DNA from 2 places in the Clostridium subterminale genome. Region 1 is predicted to be linked to the other one. Evidence: riboswitches for the same ligand, from Rfam matches in the RefSeq annotation. Region 1 holds a riboswitch; the other holds the start of a gene.
What was found. Region 1 has a riboswitch for cyclic di-GMP ahead of ABDZ93_RS03865 (PglD-related sugar-binding protein). Riboswitches for the same ligand answer to the same signal wherever they lie in the genome.
Positions count from the first base shown of each region.

Region 2: it holds a riboswitch for cyclic di-GMP, as region 1 does, so the genes downstream of both, ABDZ93_RS06295 (SpaA isopeptide-forming pilin-related protein) here and ABDZ93_RS03865 (PglD-related sugar-binding protein) in region 1, are expected to answer to the same signal.

Region 1 is NZ_BAAACI010000001.1:750,814-758,917, forward strand. Features, by position in the region: gene ABDZ93_RS03855 (glycosyltransferase family 2 protein) at 1-537, opposite strand, end outside; gene ABDZ93_RS03860 (sugar transferase) at 574-1,227, opposite strand; gene ABDZ93_RS03865 (PglD-related sugar-binding protein) at 1,273-1,635, opposite strand; cyclic di-GMP riboswitch class II at 1,797-1,880, opposite strand; gene ABDZ93_RS03870 (tyrosine-protein phosphatase) at 2,102-2,872, opposite strand; gene ABDZ93_RS03875 (CpsD/CapB family tyrosine-protein kinase) at 2,910-3,563, opposite strand; gene ABDZ93_RS03880 (YveK family protein) at 3,614-4,288, opposite strand; gene ABDZ93_RS03885 (YveK family protein) at 4,339-5,013, opposite strand; gene ABDZ93_RS03890 (LCP family protein) at 5,446-6,417, shown strand; gene ABDZ93_RS03895 (nucleotide sugar dehydrogenase) at 6,498-7,823, opposite strand; gene ABDZ93_RS03900 (DegT/DnrJ/EryC1/StrS family aminotransferase) at 7,943-8,104, opposite strand, start outside.
Region 2 is NZ_BAAACI010000002.1:94,832-102,935, forward strand. Features, by position in the region: gene ABDZ93_RS06295 (SpaA isopeptide-forming pilin-related protein) at 1-1,576, opposite strand, end outside; cyclic di-GMP riboswitch class II at 1,648-1,729, opposite strand; cyclic di-GMP riboswitch class II at 1,903-1,984, opposite strand; cyclic di-GMP riboswitch class II at 2,157-2,238, opposite strand; cyclic di-GMP riboswitch class II at 2,591-2,677, opposite strand; gene ABDZ93_RS06300 (S1C family serine protease) at 2,951-4,300, opposite strand; gene ABDZ93_RS06305 (hypothetical protein) at 4,594-4,899, opposite strand; gene pepT (peptidase T) at 5,093-6,310, opposite strand; gene ABDZ93_RS06315 (thioredoxin family protein) at 6,730-7,218, shown strand; gene ABDZ93_RS06320 (HutD family protein) at 7,315-7,932, shown strand; gene ABDZ93_RS06325 (NAD(P)-dependent malic enzyme) at 8,044-8,104, opposite strand, start outside.

The sequences.
Region 1 (8,104 bases):
CCATGCTGCATAATCCTCATGTCTTATTAATGGCATTTCTATATTTTTTATTTTCTCTTTATCTATAATTACCGTTAAACACCCAATAAGATTGCCTCTTAATAGTTTATTGTAGTTAATTTTTGCTGGAACCTCTATTAATTTGCCTAACTTGGCTCCATCCTCATTAATCCATTCATATCCTGTATATGTAAAAGCACATTTTTCTCTCTTCATAAAGCTGATTTGGATAGATAGCTTATTTGGATGCCACAAATCATCACTATCTAAAAAAGCAATATATCTGCCTTTTGCGTTATTTATACCATTATTCCTAGCATTAGCTACCCCGCCATTTTTTGTTAATGCTATCATTTTAATTCTCTTATCTATCTTCATATACTCTTCAACAATTTCTCTACTAGTGTCTTTAGAACAATCATCAATAATAATCAATTCCCAATTTTCATAATCTTGACATAATACCGACTCAATTGTGTATTTAATAAATTTCTCAGCATTATAAGTAGGTGTTATAATTGAAACCAGCTCATTCATTTTGAACCTCCTAAATTCACTATAATTTAATTTTATCTACCTAGACCCATTCCCAGTAAATACGATAGCTACAGTTTTAAACATTATCTTTATATCTGTGATAACACTTCGCTCTCTTATATACTCCATATCCCACTCAAGCTTCTCCTCTGGGCTCATTTCATATCCACCATTCACCTGAGCAAACCCAGTAAGTCCTGGTGTCACTAACAATCTTTTTCTATATGGAATACCTTCACACTCAAATTTGTCGTAAAATACTTTCCGTTCAGGTCTAGGCCCTACTATACTCATATCTCCTTTAAATATATTCCAAAGTTGAGGAATCTCATCTACTCTAGTTTTTCTAATAAATTTACCAACCTTAGTAACTCTAGGGTCATTCTTCTCAGCCCATCGAGCACCCTCTTTTTCAGCATCTACAATCATACTTCTAAGCTTGTACAACTTAAATACCTTACCGCTTTTCCCTAATCTTTCTTGTATATAAAATACCGGACCTTTTGATTCTATTTTTATAAATATGGTGGCTATGGCTACTAATACAATTCCTAGCGGAAATACTATTAAACACAGTATTATATCTAATACTCTTTTTGTCTTTTCATATACTTTTATCCAAAACATATTGTTAATACTATATTCTTCACTAGATGTAATTATGGATATCTCTTTTTTCAATTCTAACATTTATATCCCCCCATATACTATAAAAAATACTTAAAATAAAATTAACTAACTAATCTTTCTTGCAACTGCTTTAGCTGCTACTACTGAACCTGAAGAAACTATAGCTGATGGACTAATATATGCTGTAGGATGAATTAAAGTTGGAATTTCAAATTTATTCTTCTCAAGTTTTTCAATCCACACCATACGAAGTTTGTTATTCCCAAAGGCTGGTATTGCATAGGTGTACTCTTCTACAAATTTTTCACTATCTGAGCATAACCCTATAGCTTCACCAGAGTTAGGATTATCGTCTAAGAAATCTATCTTATCAAATATACCCATAGCTTCTGCTACTTCCTTAACTACATGACCATGCCCACCGGCTCCTAGAATTATTAAATTCCTATTTGAGTTATGATTTGCCATACAATACCCCCCCTAAAACTTTATCTTTTATATTACTCACTAATTAAGAGTGCCCACCATTTCTTAATTTATAAAACCAGATAAAAATAACCCACCGCTATCTTTTATATAACTCGCCTACTATAAATTTCCCCTTCAAACTTATAGTTCTCCTGAATTAATAAGATAAAGGTGGGTTGCGCTACTAACTCCATGTAGTCCAAGCGCCCAAGTATAGGCTACATTTCATAATTCCCTTTATAATTAAGTTATTTATGTCGAATTTTATATTACCCCTATCGGCTATGAACAGAGTTCTTAGCTTCTTTGAAGCTTAGAAATCGTTATCCAGGGACATAGCAACTCTTTACTCCCACTTCGAAGAAGAAGGGAGTTTAGAGCTGGTAGTCATCAGATTAAAAGCACCCCCAATTCCCAACTTTTACATAACCGATACACCCAGTTTAAATTTTTTTATACTTTAAATTTATCTTTTAAATAAGCTCATAATTCCGCGTTGTTTTTTTATTTTCTCACCTTGAAAGTTCACTTTATTGTTCTTTAAAATTTCCTGAGAAATGTTGTCCATACCCCTTACATATCCAGGTTTTATTTTTTCTATAGCCCTTACTCCTAAGGTCATATCTGTAGTTCTAACATCTGCTCTATGAGCATCGGAACCTATAACGCTATATATTTTATGTTTTACAAATAACTCTGCAGTTTTTTTAACACTTCTTCCAAAGTCTCCTGCTATGCTACCTGTATTAAGTTGAAATAAAAACCCCTCTTCAATAAACTTATTTATTAATTCCGGGGCTTCTATAAATGTTTTATATCGCTCTGGATGAGCAATTATAGGTACAATCCCCTTTAATTGAAGTTCATAAATATCATTTATTACTTCATCCACAGAAAATTCCCTTAAAGGAAATTCTATTAACATATATCTGCTGTTTTCAATGGTAGATATATCCCCACTTTGAAAACTTTCTAGAATTCTACTAGTATAATAAACCTCTTGACCACAGTAAATTTCTATATTTATACCATTTTCTTTAGCTAAAGTTTTTAATTTAGCTACCTCCTTTTCTATTTCTTCATAAGGCACTTGAAACCTACCTCTAAAAAAGTGAGGTGTGGCAATAATTCCTGTTGTTCCTGAGCTTTCTGCAAGCTTAAGCATATTTATAGTCATATCTTCATCTTTAGATCCATCATCCACCCCATGAAGTATATGGCTATGAAAATCTATCATAAGCACTCCTCCAACCTTTAAAGTGAAATTTTATATATTATTTATCACCATAATAGTAATAATAACTGTTTCTTTTAGTGTCCACTCCATTTAATATGGTACCAATGATATTTGCGTTAACCTTTTTTAAAAGATTTACAGAGTTTATAACAGAATCTTTTTTTGTTTTCTCTGCCCTAATCACAAGTAATGTTCCATCGGCTCTAGTGGAAAGGATTTGTGCATCAGTAACTGCTTGTACTGGTGGAGTATCCAATATTACATAATCAAAGACCTTTTTTAAAGCATCAATTAGAGCCTTCATAGACTTTGAACCTAACATCTCAGATGGGTTAGGTGGAATCTTACCTGAGGTCAATATGGTAAGATTATTATTGTATCTATGACCTACTATAGAAATACTCTCTTTCCCAACTATTACATCAGAAAGTCCTGCAGTATTAGATATTTCAAATTTTTTATGTAGTGATGGCTTTCTTAAATCACAATCTATAAGTACCACCTTTTTATCGCTTTGAGCTATAGATAATGCTAAGTTTCCTGCTGTAGTACTCTTTCCTTCTCCCGGTTCTGCACTAGTTACTACTATTACTTTATATTCCTCATCAAAGGATGAATATTGCAAATTTGTCCTTAGAGTTCTATAACTTTCTGCAGCTATAGACTTAGGGTCTTTTTCTACTATAAACATTAATTTCTCTCCTTAAGTAAAAATCTAATAAGTTTATCTACTGTAACTCTCTATTGCTCAGTGTTAGGTATAGTTCCTATAACTGGAATTCCTAATTCATTTTCTAATTGTTCTCTATTCTTATAGGTGTTATCTAAGAACTCTAATAAGAAGCTTATCCCTACGCTTACCATTAATCCAAGTAAAAAGGCTATGGCTATATTCATTTTTTTATTAGGACTTACTGGTGTCTCTGGAACTTTTACGGATTCTATAACTTTTATATTCCCATTTGGCACTAAAACCTTAGAAGTAGTGACAAACTCATTAGTTATGGCTTGTACCATAGTTGCTGCCATATTAGGGTCCTTATCATCAATTTTAATTTGAAGAATTTGTGTATCGGCTACAGTTACCACTGTAAGTTTTTTTAGCACTTCATCTTCTGTTAGATTGCTGTTAGCAGACTTTATAGCTCTTCCAACTAAATCTCTAGTTTTTATCGCTTCTGAGTAGGTCTTCATTAACTTTTGATACATAGCTATCTCACTTTGATCATAACCTTTTTCTGCTCCTGCTTCCTTACCTATAAATAACTTTGTACTTGCTTCATACTTAGGACTTATTAAAAAAAAGCTCACCAAACCTGATACTAATGTTGCTAGTAGAGTTATTATTAGTATCATCTTCCACCTTTTTTTTAACACTTCTAGAATTTCTCCAAGGCTAATTACTTGTTCTTCCAAAATTATTCTTCCTCCGTTTCCATCTTGTGTTCATCATCCTACGTAAGGTTCTATAGGTCTATTTTCGGTACTATCCCTAAAACTGGTATACTTAATTCTTGTTCTAATATATCTTTATTTTTATAGGTATTATCTAAAAATTCCATAAGAAAGATAACTCCTATTCCCATAAATAATCCTAATACTATAGCTATTGCTAGTCCCATATTCTTATTAGGACTTACTGCCTTTAGTGGAAATCTAGCTTCTTCAATTACTTGAACATTTCCATTAGGAACTAACTCTGTTGATACTTTAACAAATTCATCCTTTACAGCAGACACTAGCTTTACAGCATCCTCTGGTGAGCTACTTTTATATTTTATTTCTATAATCTGTGTATCAGCTAAGGACACCACTGTTAAACTTTCAACTGCTTCTTTCGGTTTTATATCTAATCCTGTTTTATCTATGGCTTTTTTAACTAAATCTTCAGTTTTAATAACTTCAGCATAGGTTTTTAATAATTTTTGATACATTTGTATATCTGAAATATTATATCCTTCCTGCTGACTTTCTTCTTTACCTATAAATACCTTAGTAGTTGATTCATATTGTGGATCTATCAGTACAAACAATGCTATTGATGCTACTAAAGTTGAGCTCAAAACAAATACTAATATAAGTTTCCACTTTCTTTTTAAAATTTCGAAGATCTCACTTAAACTAATAATATTCTCTTCCAAATTAATTCTCCTTACAAAATTAATTTATACATATTACAACACATTTTATATATTTTTACCTTATTTAAATTTAATTTGTATATCTAGTTGTAAAACCCGTATAATAGTACATATTTCTTTATATTTCAATTGTATACATAATTGTCACATTTGTATAATATCATATTCCTTGTAACTTTACTAGTTAAAAACGCCAGTTACTTGCAATATTTTATATAATTTTGAATAATATTTTAATATATTCCAACAAAAATATTCATATTACATCCATATATACTATTAATTTTATATTATTAATTTATAATTAAATTATCGTATCAAATGTATAAAAATTTAATATAAATTTTATGTAATAATATTCCATTGCATATTTCTTTATATTTACACATATAACATATGGTGATAAAATTAGGTAGAGAAAGGAGTGTAACTATGTCACAACGTAAAATTAATTCCGACAAAAATAATAATAAAAGAAGAAAAAAGAAGAAAAAATCCCTAGGATTTAAAATTTCAATGGGGATATTAGGAGTATTGATATTTATAATAGCTATCGGTGCTGGATATTTTTATTCATTGTATAACAAAATGGATACTGTAGAGATAGACAAATCTAAGTTAGGTATTGCTTCAAAGGATACCTTTAAAGAATATGAAAACCATGACTCTATAAAAAATATAGCTTTATATGGTATTGATGCAGAAGAGGGGCAAGCTGGTCGTTCAGACTCTATAATGATAGCTACCATTGATTCAGCTCATAATAAAGTTAAGGTAACATCTATTATGAGAGACTCTTATGTTAATATTCCAGATCATGGTATGGACAAAATAAATCACGCCTATGCCTATGGAGGTCCAACCTTAGCTTTAAGAACCTTAAATGAAAACTTTGGACTTAATGTAGAGGATTTTGTATCAGTAAACTTTTCTTCACTGCCACAAATAATTGATATTTTAGGCGGAATTACAATAGATATTAAAGAAGAGGAAATATCTCACATTCCAGGCGTAAGTTCTGCTGGCCCTACATTATTAACTGGTGAACAAGCCTTAGCCTACTCTAGAATAAGATATGCCAGTGGTGGAGATTATGAAAGAACTCATAGACATAGAAATGTAATGTCTGCAGTATTTAATAAGGCTCTTGCAGCATCACCTACATCATATCCTAATATATTAAATAATATCCTTCCCCTAGTTCAAACCAATCTAAGTTCTGGTGACTTTATATCTCTAGCAACTACGGTAGTAGGTTTAGGAAATGGAAATTTAGAACAAGAAAGATTTCCAAGGGATGGAGATGCTCAAGGTGATATGAGCACAGGAACATACTACTTGAAGTTTGATATTGAAACTGTTAAAAAGCAAATGAGAGATTATATATTTGCTGATAAGAAATAATATGTAAAATAAAACACCGATTATCCTAGGATAATCGGTGTTTTATTTATGTTATATAGATTTATTTATGCTTTATATTATTATAATCTCCAGTAAACCATAGTATCTGAATCTACACAATGTCTATCCATAATGCCTTTTACATCTATGAATACGTCTTTCTCTACTTCATCCTTAGCTGCTGCTACTTCGTCTAAAGATTCACTTCTATATAATGGAGCAAAGTCTTTTATGCTCATATCTCTATACTGATGATGAGATACCGCAAGGATAATAGCATCTACATCTTTAATATCTTCCATAGAAACCATATCTATTCCATACTCTTCTTTGATTTCTTCTTTACATGCTACAGGATCTGTGGTTAATACATTTACTCCATAGTCTTTAAGTTCATCTATAATGTCCACTACCTTTGTGTTTCTTGTATCTGGACAGTCTTCCTTAAAGGTAAGTCCAAGAACTGCTACCTTAGCATTTTTAACTCTCTTATTAGCCTTTATTAAGCTTTTTACTGTGTTTTCTGCAATAAACTTAGCCATACCATCATTAATACTTCTTCCTGAAGCTATAACTTTTGAATCTATTCCAAACTCTTTAGCTCTATGGATTAAGTAGTATGGGTCTACTCCAATGCAGTGTCCTCCTACTAAACCTGGGTTTAGTTTTATAAAGTTCCACTTACTACCTGCGGCGTCTATTACAGCTTTTGTGTCTATCCCCATTCTATCAAAGATTATAGCAAGTTCATTAACAAAAGCTATGTTAACATCTCTTTGACAGTTTTCTATTAATTTAGCTGCTTCTGCAACCTTTATGCTTTCAGCTCTATATACTCCAGCCTCTATAACAAGTTCATAAGCTTTAGCAACTGTATCAAGAGTTTCTTCATCCATACCAGATACTATCTTCACAATGTTTTCTAATCTATGAACCTTATCACCTGGGTTTATTCTCTCTGGAGAATATCCTATTTTAAAATCTTGTCCGCACTTAAGTCCAGATTCTCTTTCAAGGATTGGTACGCAAATTTCCTCTGTTACTCCTGGATATACTGTAGATTCATATACTACTATAGAACCTTTAGTTAAGTTTCTTCCTAAAACTTCACTTGCACCTATAACTGGTCTTAAATCCGGAGTTTTATCTTCATTAGTTGGAGTTGGCACTGCAACTATGTGGAAGTTACATCCTCTTAATTTTGTTTCATCGTATGTGAAATCTACAGTAGATGCTTTTATAGCTTCATCTCCAACTTCATTAGTTACATCTACTCCACTTAAGTACTTATTTATCTTTTCTTTGTTTACATCAAATCCAACTACAGGAGCCTTCTTAGCAAAAGCTACTGCTAAAGGCATTCCTACATAGCCAAGTCCTACTAAAGATATTTTTAAATCTTTCATTATATCGTCTCCTACTGTTTAATTTAGCAATTATTATTTTAATTAATATTGATATATTTTTAACAATAAATTAGGTTTACCCAACAACTTAGTTGTCACTGGATAAACTCTAATAATTATTAATTATAAAATTCTTTTATGCACTCACAGATATATTGAACTTCTTCATTTGTAAGCTCTGGATATATAGGTAATGCAAGAATTTGTTCACACATTTTTTCTGTTACCGGGAATTGACCTTCTTTATATCCTAGGTATTCAAAACACTTTTGTAGGTGTAA
Region 2 (8,104 bases), on a different contig from region 1:
AGGTTAGTGTTCCAGTTTTTTCTGCATCGTTTACTTCTGGTACATAGTTAAAGCTTCCTCCTGGAACATCTTTATCTATAGTAGCAGAACCATCTACATACTCTTGTCCTAATTTTATTTTATCAGTGAAAATTGGATTTTTTATGGTTCCGCTGTTCCAGTTAATCATAACTTCCCAAGTTATTTCTCCTGTAGCTGGGTTATATCCTACTCCTTGCTTAGAAATAACGTTACTAGGTACGTCAACTCCCTTTTCATCTAAAGCGTTACCTGGAACCCCTTCTCCTGTAATAGTTGCCTTATTATTATAGGTTTTCCATTCATTAGAATTAAATATATCATCAGATACATCTGTTGAAAATTCAATTTTATGAGGTTCATTAATAGCTGTTGGAAAAGTGTAGGTGAATTTTTGTCCATTTATAGTATAATTGTCGTTAGTTGGATTTCCATCTATTTTTACGCTACCTTGTGTAACAGTTAATCCACTAGGTATATCATCTGTAACTACAGCATTGGGAATGCTTAGAGCATTGTTATTTACATAAATAACCCAATTTATTCTCTTTGTTGCTGCATCATAGTTTCCATCTTTTCTAATGAAGTCTGTAAAAATACTAACTGATGCCTCATTAGAATCTACACTAGTTCCATCATGATTAAAGATTGCTTTATTATATTCATATATTGTAGCTCCTTCACTTTCAAAAACTTTTGGATTTACTACCTTAGTTTTGAAGGTAATTACTTGATATGTGTCTATAACACTTGGAAAGCTATAAGTTAATTTTTTATTGCTATAATCATAGTTATAATTTGCTTCATCTGCATTAGCTCCATTTATGGTAACAGAACCTGGTATAAATTCTTGTCCCTCTGGAATGTTGTCCACAATTTCAGCATTATTAACCTTAACTCCTTCTGAATTAGCAATTACCTCCCAGGTAATCTCATTTTTAGAAGGGTCATAACTTCCTTCCTTCATAACAGAAGCATCAGGAATTTCAGGTTGCTCAAAATTCACATTAACTATAACTGGTGAAGAATTTCCTCCAATTTCAAATTTAATAGGGACTGGATTATCTCCTCCTATTTGATCAGGATCAAATTGAGTATCAATATAAAAGAATCCTGAAACATTGGAATTATTCTCAGCAAATTCAGTAAAAGTAATGGTAACATTGCCATTGGTTTCTATTTTAACATTTGCAATTGTATCACCATTATCAAGTGTAATAGGGAAATTTAGTGTACTTATTATTTGTATTTCCTTAGGTATTTTAATTGTATAAATATCACCTTTTTTTACTGTACCCTGATTTGGTACAGTAAATTTATAAGTTAGTTTAACTTCTTCATTCTTACTTATTGGATTTGATGACTCATTTATAGGTTTACCATCGCCATCAGTTAAAGTTACTTCAGTTATAAATGGAAAATTACTTGTAATATCCATAGCATCAGCTTGTGCTATAGGAATAATATTAAAAATTTGGCAAACTGCAATAGCTAAAGCCATAAAAACAGATAATCTCTTCTTTAGTTTAGACCTAAGTTTAAATTTCATTTTCTTCATAATCTTCCTCCTTAATAAATTTTTACAAACAAAAAACCGACCCCATGCCAATCTTATATAAATATAAGATTGGTTATAAAGGTCGGTTGCACCACTAACTCCGTATATACAAAGTGCCCAAATTAGTATATACTTCAATGTTTCCTTATAACTTTTAGTAAATTATATTCAATATTTTGTGGAATAAAATTAAATCAATATATGCTTCTCTTCATTTTAGTATAAAAATAGATAGTTTCTTCTTTGGCTTAGGGGTAGGTTTAAATTTTATTTTCTTCATAATCTTCCTCCTTAATGAATTTTTACAAACAAAAAACCGACCTTAAATTAATAACGGTCGGTTGCACTACTAACTCTGTATATACAAAGTGCCCAAATTAGTATATACTTCAATGTTTCCTTATAACTTTTAGTAAATTGTATTCAATATTTTGTGGAACAAAATTAAATCAATCTATGCTTCTCTTCATTTTAGTATAAAAATAGATAGTTTCTCCTTTAGCTTAGGGTAGGTTTAAATTTTATTTTCTTCATAATCTTCCTCCTTAATGAATTTTTACAAACAAAAAACCGACCTTAAATTAATAACGGTCGGTTGCACTACTAACTCTGTATATACAAAGTGCCCAAATTAGTATATACTTCAATGTTTCCTTATAACTTTTAGTAAATTGTATTCAAAAATTTATAAACAAATCCAAATCATTTAATATCTATTATTATTTAACATACTTTATTAATTAAGTATAACTTTATATTTAGTATTTGTCTATACATTTTTTACTTTTATACTAATATTTCCTATACTCAGTTTTTAAATTTTAAATATAATATATAAATATAATGCAATTATTTTTAGGTTGAGCGCTACTCTAATTCCTTATTCTATCCATTTATTAAATACAGCCCCATATAACCTATTTAATTTATATTGCTTTACAAGAAAATCTCTATTAAATTTTTCAACTTATATAACAAAAACCGACCCTACTAATCTTATACCTATCTACGTTTGATTATAAAGGTCGGTTACACTACTAACTCCATATATATATATTATGCGCCCAAATTAATATATACTTCAATGTTTCCTTAAAACTCTTACTAAATTATATATGCTATTTCATATGAGAATATAGCATATATAATTGTATCAGTCAATAAATTAATTACATAAAATACATAATTATCTATAAATATTATCAAAAGTAATATATGTTTGTTTATTGTTTTAACGTATAATATCTTATATATTAACAATGTTATGATTCATATCTAAAAAATAATAGGCATGAAACATTGATAACTCAAGCTTCATGCCTATTGAAATTTTATAATATTATAATTAGGGGATAATTATAATTATTAACTTAATTATTCTACTACTAAAGTAGCTTGCATTGTTTGACCTTTTCTTATAAATTCTATAGGAATACTATCTCCTTCTTTAAAGGACTCTTTTTCCTTATTTAACTCTTCAACTGTCTTAACAGTTTTCTTACCAATTTTAGTAATTACATCTCCAGGTTGTAGTCCACCCTTTTGGGCAATACTAAAGTCTTCTACAGATTGAATATACACACCTACTGGTAAGTTAAATTGTTTTGATAAATCTTCAGTTATATCTCTAACTGCTATACCTAGTTTTACTTTTTGTTTTACTAGAGTATCTAATTTTTCAGTGGCATCGTTAATCGGAATTGCAAAACCTATTCCTTCTACTCCACTAGCATCTATCTTAGCTGTATTTATACCTACAACTTGACCTTGAGAATTTATTAATGGCCCTCCACTATTCCCTGGATTTATAGCAGTATCTGTTTGGATAAGATTCATTTTCTCTCCACCTTCAGTTAAAGCTACTCCTCTATTAACAGCGCTTATGATTCCTGTCGTTACAGATCCTAAATATTCTTTTCCAAGGGGATTTCCTATAGCTATAACTTGTTCTCCTGCTTGAAGGCTATCAGAATCACCTAGTTCTACTACCCCTGGCATTTCAACATTATCAGTAATCTTAACAACTGCTAAATCTGCATCTTCCTGATAGTTTACAACCTTAGCATTTACTTCTTTACCTGTGCTAAAAATAACTTTAACTTGACTAGCATTTTTAACTACATGATAGTTGGTAAGTACATAACCATCTTTCGAGAATATAAATCCTGATCCAATGCCTTCTTGTTTACCCATATCAAATCCAAATACATTAGTTGAAACTGAGGTAGTTGATACGCCAACTACAGCTGGAGAAACCTTTGCTACAACTTCTGGTATGTTCATACTACTTATAGGATTAACATTTGCTGTAGAGCCACCGGTATTTGTATTATTTTTACCCTGTTTAACTGCTGACTGTATAGTACTTCTCATAGCACCATAAGTAACACCTGTACCTATTGCTCCTCCTAATATAGAGCAAATTAGAGCTATGGCAATATAAGATTTGGCTGACCCCTTCCCTTTGCTCTTTTTATCTTTTTTCTTATTTTTCTTTTCCTCTTCTTCTTGCCATGATGAAGTATTAGCTTCATTCATATTCAAGTTATCATTTGTTGTATATTCTACATCTTGAATTACAGTATAGTTTAAATTCTCATTAGTATTATTGTCATTGTTATTGCTATTGATACTAGTATTTTCATTTAAGTTATTATCCCTATTAACTTCATTATTATTTAATTCATTATTGTTTAGTTCATTATTATTTATATCTTTATTCATATTAAATCTTCCCCCTTATTAAAAACTGATTTATTTATTTTTCTTATCTCTATGTATATTATTATCAACACTTATGTGTCAATTCAGTGACTAAAATATGAAAGAATTCTTAATTGTCCCTTGAAGAAATAAATTTTCTAAAACTTTATATGTAAACTTAATATTCTAAAAAACTACTAAAACCTTATAGCTTCAGTAGTTCCCTATATAAAAGCAATTCTCTATTTTAAATTATGTCCAAAATAAGTCCTAAATTAACTTAGAGGAAGAATAAATTCTTCCTCTAAGAAATATTAAAATAATTTTTTCTTAGCATAATCTCCATAATCATTACCATGATCACTCATGTCTACCTCATCTATAATGGAATCAAAGTCAACTTCACTTTCGCTTTTTATGTCTTCACTTAAATTCTCAAAAGCAATTTCTTCACTAGTCTCCATATCGTAAGTTCTTCGATTTCTTGCTTTTGCAGCTTCTATCTCAGCTTCTCTTACATTCTCCCAAACTGTATCAGCCATAGGTGTCATACTTCTAAAATCACCAAAATAGTTATGCGTATCTGGTGGATATATTGGTTTTGATTTATCGTTACTCATAGTATACCTCCTCAGTTACTTTACTATAGTGTGTATTAAGGAAGCACTTTTTATGTATATTTATAATATAAATTATGAAGTTTTTATTTGTAAACTTTTCTGCTAAAATATACCGCTTCCTAAGAAGAAAAACTTCCTAAAAAGCGGTTAATAATCTTACTATAAAACAAACTTTTATCTAAAAAAGCTTTATTTATTTTTCTGCATAAAGAGTTATTATCTTAACTATAGTTTCTACAGCCTTTTCCATTGACTCTACAGGAATGAACTCAAATTTTCCGTGGAAGTTGTGTCCACCTGTGAATATATTTGGTGTTGGAAGCCCCATGAATGATAATCTTGCTCCATCTGTACCTCCTCTGATAGGAACTATGATTGGCTCGATATCAAGAGCATTCATTGCTTCAACAGCTGTATCTACTACATGTATTACTGGTTCTACTTTTTCTTTCATGTTGTAGTACTGATCTTCCATTGAAATTTCTACAGTACCTTCACCATATTTTTTATTAAGAAGTTCTACTATTTCATTAATCAAAACTTTCTTTTCTTCAAAAGTATCTCTAAAGAAATCTCTTATAATATAAGACATAGTTGTCTTTTCTACAGTTCCTACCATATCGCAAAGCATGAAGAAACCTTCATATCCTTCTGTATACTCTGGTCTTGCATTAACAGGTAATAATCCGTTTAATTCCATAGCTATTTGTTGAGTATTCACCATTTTATTTTTAGCACTTCCTGGGTGAACATTTCTTCCATTGATAACTATCTCAGCACCAGCAGCATTGAAGTTTTCATATTCAATTTCACCAACTGCTCCACCGTCTACTGTGTAAGCGAAATCTGCAGCAAATTTTTCTACATCAAAGTGATCTGCCCCTTCTCCAATTTCTTCATCTGGAGTAAATCCAACTTTAATTGTACCGTGTTTTATATCTGGATTTGCAATTAAATACTCCATAGCAGTAACGATTTCTGATATACCAGCTTTGTCATCTGCTCCTAATAAGGTAGTTCCATCTGTTGTAATAAGAGTTTTACCTATATAGTTATTAAGTTCTGGGAAATCTACTGGAGATAACACTGTGTTCTCATTTAATTTAATATCTCCACCTTTATAATCCACCATTTGAGGTTTAACCTCTTTACCTGAATAGTCTGGAGCAGTATCCATATGAGATACAAAACCTATAGTTGGTATTTTTTTATCTGTATTAGCAGGCAATGTAGCCATTACGTAATTGTTTTCATCAATAGTAACATCACTCATACCTATTCTTTTTAATTCTTCAAATATAGCTTCACCTAGAACTCTTTGGCTAGCTGTACTTGGAGTTGTTCCTGTAGAAGTACTTGATTGTGTGTCATACTTCACATATCCTAAAAATCTTTCTATAACTTTTGACATAATATCGCCGCCTTTTTTAAAATTTTATAATTATATTATATTGTTTATATTTTATTATGTTTATTTTGTCTTATAATCATAGTATATAAAACTCTAATTTTTTTTACAAGTTAATAAATTGTATATATCTACTATTTATCATCTTTATTTGTTATAATAATCATGAACAAGCTATGTCTATACAGTAATATTTATCCGATGACTACCCGCTCTAATACTCCATATCTTTTTAAGGTGGGAGTAAAGAGCGGCTACGTCCCTGGATAACGATTTCTAAGCTTCAGCGGCCTCTGAAGCTTAGAACTCTGTTAATGCTTTACTAACATAATGTATTATATTAAATAAATTTAATTTAATACAATACATTCTAATTTATAAAAGCCAAAATTTAATTAGAAGTAATTGGAGGGTAAGATAATATGTTAGATTTTAATAAAGCCTTAAGCTTTGAGGAGTATGTAGAAAAACAACATGACAAATATGGGAATATCCAAGATAAGACCTATGAAGACACTGAGCTTTCTAACGATACCAAGGAACAAATTAAAAAATTAGACAAAGTTGTTCACGCTGCAATATTTACAGAAGGTTTTTGCCCTGATTGTATCGTAACTATTCCTTTTGTACAAAAACTTTCAGAACAAAACCAAAATTTAAAGGTTCATTTATTTCCTAGAACCGGTTACGAAGGTTTTCTTGAAGAAGCAGTAGGGTGCAAAAATATTCCTGCAGTAATCACTTTTACTGAAGAAATGGATCCTAAAGGTGCATATGTAGAGATGCCTAAGGAATTATTTAAAAAACTTCCTATAATCTCTAATGATGAGAGAAAAGTTCTTGTAGCAGAATATAGATCTGGAAAATATAATGATTTAATAGAAAAAAACCTTTTAGATATAATACTGTAATTTTTATTACATTTTAAAACTCATTCCTATATTTATTCATATATGGATGAGTTTTTTGTATTAATATTTATTATAAATTATTAATGAGGTGATATTATGGGTTATAAAATAGAAATAATAACAAAGGATAAAATTAAAACCTCCAATTGGAGTGGCGGCACTACTAATGAAATATATATTTATCCTAAAGACTCTCATTATAAATCTTTAAACTTTAGCTGGAGAATTAGTTCTGCTACTGTAGAGCTAGAACACTCTATCTTCACTAATTTACCAAAAATTTACAGATATATAACAACCTTAAAAGGTTCCATGGATCTTTGCCACGATAAAGGTCCTTTAATTCATTTAGATCCTTTTGAAGTTCATGGATTTTCCGGTGAAGTAAACACTGAAAGCTTTGGAAAGGTTACAGACTTTAACTTAATGATAGGACCTGAATGTGATGGTATAATGAACAACTTAAAATTAACTGATGGCTCTTCATTGAAGCTAAAACTAAATAGTAGAAAAAATAAATATTCATACCATAATTATATATTCTTCTCACCTAATTCAGACTTAAGCTTCACACTAGATGGGGATAATATTTTTCTTCCTAAAAATGACACCTTAATCATTGAAGACTGTGAGGAAGATAGCCTTTCTTCCATAAAAATTGCCTCCCAACAACCTTGTGATGTTATTAGTATAGAAGTTGGTTGTATAAAGTAATTTATCTAAACTTATAAAGGGGCTTTCACAAAATATATCACTAATCTTATATAAAATGTTGAGCATTTACTTAGATTAGTTTATTTTGCGAAAGCCCGTATATTTTAGTTTCTAAAGACTTGCTACTCCCATTTCTCTAGCTATTCTCATAACCTCTTCTGCTACCTTATCT